2 regions of the Shigella sp. SIG3 genome follow, and region 2 is predicted to be linked to the other one. Evidence: predicted binding sites of a transcription regulator. Region 2 holds the regulator's gene; the other holds the start of a gene.
The links. Region 2 encodes CRP, which controls carbon source genes, mostly activating them, when cyclic AMP is high. Its sites were predicted from a motif close to ATGTGANNNNNNTCACAT; they were not measured.
Positions count from the first base shown of each region.

Region 1: the regulator CRP is predicted to act here: its motif matches at 1,787-1,804, upstream of ompW (outer membrane protein OmpW).

Region 1 is NZ_JBQZXE010000032.1:23,819-29,340, reverse strand. Features, by position in the region: gene yciA (acyl-CoA thioester hydrolase YciA) at 1-177, opposite strand, end outside; gene ACUU1I_RS08535 (septation protein A) at 282-821, opposite strand; gene ACUU1I_RS08530 (YciC family protein) at 851-1,594, opposite strand; partial or broken gene ACUU1I_RS08525 (YkgJ family cysteine cluster protein) at 1,622-1,711, opposite strand; gene ompW (outer membrane protein OmpW) at 1,951-2,589, shown strand; gene ACUU1I_RS08515 (ferritin-like domain-containing protein) at 2,649-3,155, opposite strand; gene ACUU1I_RS08510 (YciE/YciF ferroxidase family protein) at 3,201-3,701, opposite strand; gene ACUU1I_RS08505 (con-10 family general stress protein) at 3,787-3,966, opposite strand; gene trpA (tryptophan synthase subunit alpha) at 4,347-5,153, opposite strand; gene trpB (tryptophan synthase subunit beta) at 5,153-5,522, opposite strand, start outside.
Region 2 is NZ_JBQZXE010000003.1:28,912-34,433, forward strand. Features, by position in the region: gene ACUU1I_RS01440 (hydrolase) at 1-678, shown strand, start outside; gene ACUU1I_RS01445 (YheU family protein) at 672-890, shown strand; gene ACUU1I_RS01450 (phosphoribulokinase) at 944-1,813, shown strand; gene ACUU1I_RS01455 (OsmC family protein) at 1,868-2,272, opposite strand; gene crp (cAMP-activated global transcriptional regulator CRP) at 2,574-3,206, shown strand; gene ACUU1I_RS01465 (YccS/YhfK family putative transporter) at 3,257-5,347, shown strand; gene argD (bifunctional acetylornithine/succinyldiaminopimelate transaminase) at 5,414-5,522, opposite strand, start outside.

The DNA of each region.
Region 1 (5,522 bases), on a different contig from region 2:
AACCCGCACAGTCACTACGCGACCGTGGGCAATTTCTTTTGCCAGAATAGCGCCGCCAATATCCATTTGTGACATTAACCAACCACCAAAGATGTCACCATTGGCATTGGTATCGGCGGGCATGGCTAAAGTACGTAAAACAAGATCGCCCTGAGGGACGTTATGTGTTGTAGACATGGTAAAACCGACTTAAAAGGAAAATCACAGGCGCGATGCTACTATGATTTTCCTGAGGAGAACAGAGGAGATACAGCGCCAGCCCCGAAGGACTGGCAGTCTGGTTAGGATTTATCTTCCTGCGGCATGTGGCGGTAGATATAGATACCGCTTAACAATGTGAAGATTAAGGTAAGGGCGGTCAGGCCAAAGACTTTAAAGTTGACCCAAATATTTTGCGGCAGCCAGAATGCGATGTAGATGTTTGCCAGACCGCAAAGGATAAAGAAAACAGCCCAGGCCAGATTTAGCTTCGACCATACCGGTTGCGGCAGCGTGAGTTCTTTACCCAGCATCCGCTGAATTAGCGGCTTTTTCATCACCCATTGGCTGACTAACAGGGCTACCGCAAACAGAGCATAAATGACTGTAACCTTCCATTTAATAAACTCATCATTGTGGAAGAACAGCGTCAAGCCACCGAAGACGACCACCAGAACAAAAGTGATCAGGGCCATCTTCTCAACCTTACGAAAGCGAACCCAGCTATAGATAAGCACAATCGCCGTGGCGACGATCAGCGCTGCAGTAGCCGCATAGATGTCATAAATCTTGTAAAACGCGAAAAAGACAACCAGCGGTAAAAAATCAAGAAACTGCTTCATTTTACGATTCCGTAATCAAATGCTTAAGGTTATTGGCGAATCAACATATACAGGCGGAACAGATAGATGAGCAATATGGCAGAAATCAGGTTGCTCAAGGTGTTCGCCAGTACGGCACCAATTTCCGGGGTTAATGCGGCAAAAGAAGAGGCAAAAAGCAGCAACAGTGTTTTTGCCAGCAACCAGCTCAGTACTGCGGGTGCCACCAGACGCATATTCGCCCAAGTCAGCCGCATACTGCTACGCATCGAGGCAAAAATGCCCATTTTGTCCTGTACCAGCATCACCGGTGCCAGGGCCAGTAAAATGGCCATGATAATTCCCGGAACGACCACCAGCATGATGCCAATCTGTACTAAAAGGGTAGTCAGAAAAATCAGAATAAATAACTTGGGCAATATCGGCGCACTGGCACCAATAGCTCGCAGCGCACAGACTCTCTGACCCGCAGACACCAGCTGGATAATTAATATTACGCCTCCGGCGAGAATGGCGTTACCGATTAATTCTGAAAAAGTGGACGCCGCTGAAGCCTGCAGCAAAATTTGTTGCTGTTCCGGTGACATATTCTGAACCAGGTCGAACAACCCACTACTGCCGCTAACGGGCACGCCGTCATTGAGCTGCGCAAGCTGTGCATCACTGGGTGAGAAAACATGCCCTAACACCACTGTGATAAACGCACATAGCAACGATACCAACAGAATGGTCATAAATTGATTACGGAAGAAATTTCCGGTGTCACGGTATACGGACTGCGCCGTGATAGACATGCACTCTCCTTGAGTTTTATGCAGGTGTTAATTAGCGGGCAATTGTACCCTGGTTAAGCCTCGGGTGGCAGCATCAGGTCTTGTATGGAAAAGCATATCTTTGTAAAGCGGAGGTAATTGCTGGCCTTCAGGCGTGGGCAAACCGCGGCAAGTGGCGATCGAGTTAATATTTGCGTAGAGAAAATATTTAAAAATTGATTTAAATCACATTAACCAGGATTCTCAATGCAACTTCTAAATTAATCCAGATCAATAAATGGTGAATTATCATATGTAATGTGATCTATGTAGGATCATTTGTTACTCCAATGTAGGTATATTCGTCACGTTTTTATAACCATAACGACGGAGCGGATATGAAAAAGTTAACAGTGGCGGCTTTGGCAGTAACAACTCTTCTTTCTGGCAGTGCCTTTGCGCATGAAGCAGGCGAATTTTTTATGCGTGCAGGTTCTGCAACCGTACGTCCAACAGAAGGTGCTGGTAGTACGTTAGGAAGTCTGGGTGGATTCAGCGTGACCAATAACACTCAACTGGGCTTGACGTTTACTTATATGGCGACCGACAACATTGGTGTGGAATTACTGGCAGCGACGCCGTTCCGCCATAAAATCGGCACCCGGGCGACCGGCGATATTGCAACCGTTCACCATCTGCCGCCAACACTGATGGCGCAGTGGTATTTTGGTGATGCCAGCAGCAAATTCCGTCCTTACGTTGGGGCCGGTATTAACTACACCACCTTCTTTGATAATGGATTTAACGATCATGGCAAAGAGGCGGGGCTTTCCGATCTCAGTCTGAAAGATTCCTGGGGAGCTGCCGGGCAGGTGGGGGTTGATTATCTGATTAACCGTGACTGGTTGGTTAACATGTCAGTGTGGTACATGGATATCGATACCACCGCCAATTATAAGCTAGGCGGTGCACAGCAACACGATAGCGTACGCCTCGATCCGTGGGTGTTTATGTTCTCAGCAGGATATCGTTTTTAATTCCGCACAAAAACGACCCCGTAATATACGGGGTCAATAAGGACATGGTATAAAGGGTATTATTTCTTCGCTTCTACGCAATCAGTTTCAGAACGAATTAAAAATTTCTCAGTTGTTTGCGGAATATGCTGAATCAGCCAGTCGGCCATTTGCTTTTCCTCATTTAAAATCGCTTCGATGATCGGAATTGAGACTGTATCACCGGCATTTTTTGCTGCTGCTAATAGTGAGGTGTAACAGGCGATTTCAAATTGCTCGAAGACATATCCGCTAATAGAGCCTTTAACTATTTCATCAGAAGGGAATATACCACCGATTGACTGCCCAAGCGCAGCCATTTTACTCATGGAATCTTTAATGACTGAACGTGAAATGTCATTACGATCAAGAATAGTTTCCAGTTGAACAATCTGGTTTTTGGTTTCACTAAGATGTTGTTCAATACGAGCGCGTAGTTCAGGATAATTATCTATACGGCTGGCCATGGATTCAAGCATAGATTCGGCTTGCTTTTCCATTGCGTGGGCGTCACGTAACCAGTCATGATAATGTTCAATACGATTCATGAAAATGTCCTCTTTATAAAATGACTAAAAGTTAAAATTCATATATCAGGCTTTATTTTCGGCTTTCTTATTTACGTTATTAAGGGCCAGATCAGTCAGTTTGATGTCGGTGGCCTTTTCTTCTTCCAGGGTTTCTTTCAGAAGCTTCGCTGCTTTACGGTAACCTAATTGTTCAGCCAGCGTCGCTAATGTCCCGTAACTGGCAATCTCATAATGCTCGACTTTCTGTGCTGCGGCAATCAGTGCGGCATCACGCACTTCGTTTTTCTCGGTACTTTCGATGACCTCATTAGCTTCTTCAATAAGACCTTCCATTGCCACACATTTCATGCGCTTAATTTTCAGATTTGATTCTGATTCCACAACTTGATCAATTCGTTCAATCTGTCCATGAGTTTCCTCGAGGTGCGCATGAAAAGCCTGACTTAATTTTTCATTTGATGTTGCTCTTGCGAGTTTTGCCAGTGCCCGGGGTAATTGTTTTTCTGCGCTGTAGGTATCTGAAAGCAGTTGAATAAATACATCTTCAATGGTCTTCATATTCATATTTTTCTCCAGTGAAATCACTGCGAGCCATACGGCCCGCAGATGCAATTATCTTTATCAGCTGATATTAATAATTAACGGTGAATCAGGATTTGTCTGATTTATTACCACCGCTTTGTTGACCGCCTTTTTTACCCGCTTCAGATGCGCGTTGCGGATCATTTTTAAAATTACCGCCGCTATGCTGACCGCCTTTACGGCCTGCGTCGGATGCCTTCTCACGGTCTTCGGCGAAATTTCCTGAACCACCACGATGTTCGGCCATGTTATTTCTCCCGTTGCGTTGCATTGTTTCATTAATATGAGTGTTGTGTGTCGACACTCATTAAAATTAGTCGCTAATGAGAATTAGTCAAATTAAGCGCAACGAGAAGATAGAGGGAAAATATATTTTGAGGAACATTCTGGATATATTAACAATTACCTGAGGAATAAATGACTTAGAGAAAATTATTGATTTTACTGGTGTTATGTTGCGGGATTAATTTGTTTGATTATATTACTGTTGGGCGGAAAAATGACGTAAGTTGACGTTCGACCGGGGTAAGCGAAACGGTAAAAAGATAAATATTAAATGAATTTAGGATTTTTCCGGCTTCATTAAAGAAAGTTAAAATGCCGCCAGCGGAACTGGCGGCTGTGGGATTAACTGCGCGTCGCCGCTTTCATCGGTTGTACAAAAACTTTCAGTGCCGCCAGCATTTTCTCTGGCTCATTAATATGTTGCTCGATGATTTTAACAATGGCCGAACCAGAAATCGCGCCCGCAGCTCCTGCATCAATCGCTGCTTTTACCTGATCCGGGGCGGAAATACCAAACCCCTGCAATGGAGGTGCAGCGTTGTACTCTTTCAGCTTCGCAACCAGATGATTGAGGGGTAACGCGGCGCGGTTTTCTGCGCCGGTCACGCCCGCTCGTGACAGCAAATATGTGTAACCACGACCGTAAGAGGCTATCTGGCGCAGCAGGTCGTCATCGGCATTTGGCGGGCAGATGAAGATAGGTGCGACATTATGGCGCAACGCGGCCTGGCGGAAGGGCGCGGACTCTTCAACTGGCACATCGGCAACCAGCACCGAATCGACGCCGACTTTCTCGCACTGGGCATAAAACTCATCAATGCCTTTGTTAAACACCAGATTGGCATACATCAACAGGCCAATGGGAATGGTCGGGTGTTTCTGGCGAATCAGTGCCAGCATTTCAAAACATTGTGCCGGAGTCACACCTGCCGCAAAGGCGCGCAGAGTGGCGTTTTGAATGGTCGGGCCATCCGCCAGTGGGTCGGAGAAGGGGATACCTAACTCCAGCGCGTCAGCACCGGCTTCAATTAGCGTATCGATAATTTTCAATGACTGCTCAATGCCCGGATCACCGAGCGTGACGAAAGGAATGAATGCGCCTTCTTTGCGCTCCTTCAACTGGGCAAACAGAGATTCGTAGCGTTCCATCAGATTTCCCCTCGTGCTTTCAAAATATCGTGAACGGTGAAGATGTCTTTATCGCCGCGACCGGAAAGGTTAACCACCAGTAGCTGCTCTTTATCCGGGTTTTCGCGCATCATTTTCAGCGCATGGGCCAGGGCGTGGGAGGATTCCAGCGCCGGGATGATCCCTTCGTGCAGGCACAGCGTTTTGAAGGCTTCAAGGGCTTCATCATCGGTAATAGACACGTAATCAGCGCGTCCAGTGCTGTTAAGATACGCGTGTTGTGGGCCGACAGACGGGAAATCCAGTCCGGCGGAGATGGAGTAAGATTCTTCAATCTGCCCGTCTTCGGTTTGCATCATCGGCGCTTTCATACCGAAATAAATGCCCACG
Region 2 (5,522 bases):
CCAAACCGTATGCACCGCATTTACCATTCGGGCGAAACCGAAGACGCCAGTTGGTTTTTACGCTGGCTGCAACGCGAATTTGGTCATGCGCCAACGGCTGCCGTCGGCTATTCGCTCGGCGGTAATATGCTGGCCTGTTTGCTGGCAAAGGAAGGCAATGATCTCCCGGTTGATGCGGCGGTGATTGTCTCTGCGCCGTTTATGCTGGAAGCCTGTAGCTATCATATGGAAAAGGGCTTTTCCCGCGTTTATCAGCGTTACTTGCTGAACCTGTTAAAAGCCAATGCCGCGCGCAAGCTGGCAGCCTACCCCGGAACGCTGCCGATTAATCTCGCGCAGTTAAAATCGGTACGTCGCATCCGTGAATTTGACGATCTAATCACCGCCAGAATTCACGGCTACGCCGACGCTATCGACTATTATCGTCAGTGTAGCGCCATGCCGATGCTGAACCGGATCGCCAAACCGACGCTGATTATTCACGCCAAAGACGATCCGTTTATGGATCATCAGGTGATCCCAAAACCGGAAAGTCTCCCCTCGCAGGTGGAGTATCAACTGACTGAACATGGCGGTCATGTTGGCTTTATTGGCGGTACATTACTTCATCCGCAAATGTGGCTGGAGTCACGCATTCCTGACTGGTTAACAACGTATCTGGAGGCGAAATCATGTTGATTCCGTGGCAAGACCTCTCCCCCGAAACGCTGGAAAATTTAATTGAAAGCTTTGTGTTACGTGAAGGCACCGATTATGGTGAACATGAGCGTACACTTGAACAGAAAGTCGCCGACGTCAAACGCCAGCTACAGTGCGGAGAAGCGGTGCTGGTATGGTCGGAACTGCACGAAACGGTCAATATTATGCCGCGCAGTCAGTTTCGCGAATAACCTGCAACCGTCGGCGGACGAGATAATAGTGATAGCTAAGTCATGGAGTTACTATGTCTGCCAAACATCCGGTCATTGCGGTAACAGGATCCAGCGGCGCGGGGACCACCACCACCAGCCTCGCGTTTCGTAAAATATTCGCGCAGTTAAATCTGCATGCAGCTGAGGTGGAAGGCGACAGTTTTCACCGTTACACCCGCCCGGAAATGGACATGGCGATCCGCAAAGCGCGCGACGCCGGGCGGCATATCAGCTACTTCGGCCCCGAAGCGAACGACTTCGGCCTGCTGGAACAAACCTTCATTGAATACGGTCAGAGCGGCAAAGGGAAATCTCGCAAATATCTGCATACCTACGACGAAGCCGTACCCTGGAATCAGGTACCGGGAACATTCACCCCCTGGCAACCTTTACCAGAACCCACTGATGTACTGTTTTATGAAGGTTTACACGGCGGCGTAGTCACGCCACAGCATAACGTTGCGCAGCATGTGGACTTACTGGTCGGCGTAGTGCCTATCGTTAACCTTGAGTGGATTCAAAAACTGATCCGCGACACCAGCGAGCGCGGGCACTCACGAGAAGCAGTGATGGACTCGGTAGTGCGTTCAATGGAAGACTATATCAACTACATCACACCGCAGTTTTCCCGCACCCATCTTAACTTCCAGCGCGTTCCCACCGTCGACACTTCAAACCCGTTCGCGGCAAAAGGTATCCCGTCGCTGGATGAAAGCTTTGTGGTGATCCATTTTCGTAATCTGGAAGGGATCGATTTCCCTTGGCTGCTGGCGATGTTGCAAGGCTCATTCATTTCCCACATCAATACGTTAGTGGTACCTGGCGGCAAAATGGGGCTGGCAATGGAATTAATTATGCTGCTGCTGGTGCAACGATTGATGGAAGGAAAGAAAATCGAGTAACTTTGCTATTATGCCGGATAAAATACTATCCGGCTTCACAACGGGATAGTTAAGTCACGCGGCAACCACTTCATACGAGTGAGTAATATTCACCGCTTTTTCCAGCATCAACGCCACTGAACAATATTTCTCGGCAGAGAGATCAACCGCACGCGCAACCGCTGCGTCTTTCAGGTCGCGACCGGTGACGATAAAATGCAGATTAATGTGCGTAAACAGGCGTGGTGCCTCTTCGCGGCGTTCAGAGGTCAATTTTACTTCACAATCGACCACATCCTGACGCCCTTTTTGCAGGATCGAAACCACATCGATGGCACTGCAACCACCCGCCGCCATCAACACCATTTCCATCGGACTTGGTGCTTTATCGCCTGAGTTGCCGTCCATTAAAATCTGGTGACCAGAGGCGGATTCGCCCAGAAAAGTTAACCCTTCGACCCACTTCACTCGCGCTTGCATTTTTGCTACTCCACTGCGTCAATTTTCCTGACAGAGTACGCGTACTAACCAAATCGCGCAACGGAAGGCGACCTGGGTCATGCTGAAGCGAGACACCAGGAGACACAAAGCGAAAGCTATGCTAAAACAGTCAGGATGCTACAGTAATACATTGATGTACTGCATGTATGCAAAGGACGTCACATTACCGTGCAGTACAGTTGATAGCCCCTTCCCAGGTAGCGGGAAGCATATTTCGGCAATCCAGAGACAGCGGCGTTATCTGGCTCTGGAGAAAGCTTATAACAGAGGATAACCGCGCATGGTGCTTGGCAAACCGCAAACAGACCCGACTCTCGAATGGTTCTTGTCTCATTGCCACATTCATAAGTACCCATCCAAGAGCACGCTTATTCACCAGGGTGAAAAAGCGGAAACGCTGTACTACATCGTTAAAGGCTCTGTGGCAGTGCTGATCAAAGACGAAGAGGGTAAAGAAATGATCCTCTCCTATCTGAATCAGGGTGATTTTATTGGCGAACTGGGCCTGTTTGAAGAGGGCCAGGAACGTAGCGCATGGGTACGTGCGAAAACCGCCTGTGAAGTGGCTGAAATTTCGTACAAAAAATTTCGCCAATTGATTCAGGTAAACCCGGACATTCTGATGCGTCTGTCTGCACAGATGGCGCGTCGTCTGCAAGTCACTTCAGAGAAAGTGGGCAACCTGGCGTTCCTCGACGTGACGGGCCGCATTGCACAGACTCTGCTGAACCTGGCAAAACAACCAGATGCTATGACTCACCCGGACGGTATGCAAATCAAAATTACCCGTCAGGAAATCGGTCAGATTGTCGGCTGTTCTCGTGAAACCGTGGGACGCATTCTGAAGATGCTGGAAGATCAGAACCTGATCTCCGCACACGGTAAAACCATCGTCGTTTACGGCACTCGTTAATCCCGTCGGAGTGGCGCGTTACCTGGTAGCGCGCCATTTTGTTTCCCCCGATGTGGCGCAGACTGATTTATCACCCCGATATCAACTATGCACTTCGACAAACGCTGGTGCTATGTTTGCCCGTGGCCGTTGGGTTAATGCTTGGCGAATTACGATTCGGTCTGCTCTTCTCCCTCGTTCCTGCCTGTTGCAATATTGCGGGCCTTGATACGCCTCATAAACGTTTTTTCAAACACTTAATCATTGGTGCGTCGCTGTTTGCCACCTGTAGCTTACTGACACAGCTGCTACTGGTAAAAGATGTTCCCCTGCCCTTTTTGCTGACCGGATTAACGCTGGTACTTGGCGTCACTGCTGAGCTGGGGCCATTGCACGCAAAATTGCTTCCTGCATCGCTGCTCGCCGCCATTTTTACCCTCAGTCTGGCGGGATACATGCCGGTCTGGGAACCATTGCTCATCTATGCGTTGGGCACTCTCTGGTACGGATTGTTTAACTGGTTTTGGTTCTGGATCTGGCGCGAACAACCGCTGCGCGAGTCACTAAGTCTGCTGTACCGTGAACTGGCAGATTATTGTGAAGCCAAATACAGCCTGCTTACCCAGCACACCGATCCTGAAAAAGCGCTGCCACCGCTGCTGGTGCGCCAGCAAAAAGCGGTCGATTTAATTACTCAGTGCTATCAGCAAATGCATATGCTTTCCGCGCAAAACAATACCGATTACAAGCGGATGCTGCGTATTTTCCAGGAGGCGCTGGATTTGCAGGAACATATTTCGGTCAGTTTGCATCAGCCGGAAGAGGTGCAAAAACTGGTCGAGCGTAGCCATGCGGAAGAAGTTATCCGCTGGAATGCGCAAACCGTCGCCGCTCGCCTGCGCGTGCTGGCTGATGACATTCTTTACCATCGCCTGCCAACGCGTTTTACGATGGAAAAGCAAATTGGCGCACTGGAAAAAATCGCCCGCCAGCATCCGGATAATCCGGTTGGGCAATTCTGCTACTGGCATTTCAGCCGCATCGCCCGCGTGCTGCGCACCCAAAAACCGCTCTATGCCCGTGACTTACTGGCCGATAAACAGCGGCGAATGCCGTTGCTTCCGGCACTGAAAAGTTATCTGTCACTAAAGTCTCCGGCGCTACGCAATGCCGGACGACTCAGTGTGATGTTAAGCGTTGCCAGCCTGATGGGCACCGTGCTGCATCTGCCGAAGTCGTACTGGATCCTGATGACGGTATTGCTGGTGACACAAAATGGCTATGGCGCAACCCGTCTGAGGATTGTGAATCGCTCCGTGGGAACCGTGGTCGGGTTAATCATTGCGGGCGTAGCGCTGCACTTTAAAATTCCCGAAGGTTACACCCTGACGTTGATGCTGATTACCACCCTCGCCAGCTACCTGATATTGCGCAAAAACTACGGCTGGGCAACGGTCGGTTTTACTATTACCGCAGTGTATACCCTGCAACTGTTGTGGCTGAACGGTGAGCAGTACATCCTTCCACGTCTTATCGATACCATTATTGGTTGTTTGATTGCTTTCGGTGGTACCGTCTGGCTGTGGCCGCAGTGGCAGAGCGGGTTATTGCGTAAAAACGCCCATGATGCTTTAGAAGCCTATCAGGAAGCGATTCGCTTGATTCTGAGCGAGGACCCGCAACCAACGCCACTGGCCTGGCAGAGAATGCGGGTAAATCAGGCGCATAACACTCTGTATAACTCATTGAATCAGGCGATGCAGGAACCGGCATTCAACAGCCATTATCTGGCAGATATGAAACTGTGGGTAACGCACAGCCAGTTTATTGTTGAGCATATTAATGCCATGACCACGCTGGCGCGGGAACACCGGGCATTGCCACCTGAACTGGCACAAGAGTATTTACAGTCTTGTGAAATCGCCATTCAGCGTTGTCAGCAGCGACTGGAGTATGACGAACCGGGTAGTTCTGGCGATGCCAATATCATGGATGCGCCGGAGATGCAGCCGCACGAAGGCGCGGCAGGTACGCTGGAGCAGCATTTACAGCGGGTTATTGGCCATCTGAACACCATGCACACCATTTCGTCGATGGCATGGCGTCAGCGACCGCATCACGGGATTTGGCTGAGTCGCAAGTTGCGGGATTCGAAGGCGTAATACAGGCTAAACCATCGGATAAGGCATTCACGCCGCATCCGACATATTTTGCCTGATGCGTCTTATTTACGCCCCAACCACCTTCGCCACCGCGTGGGCGAAACGTTGCATCCCCTCATCGATATCCGCATCTTCCACCACCAGCGACGGTGCTAAACGCATCACATCCGGTCCG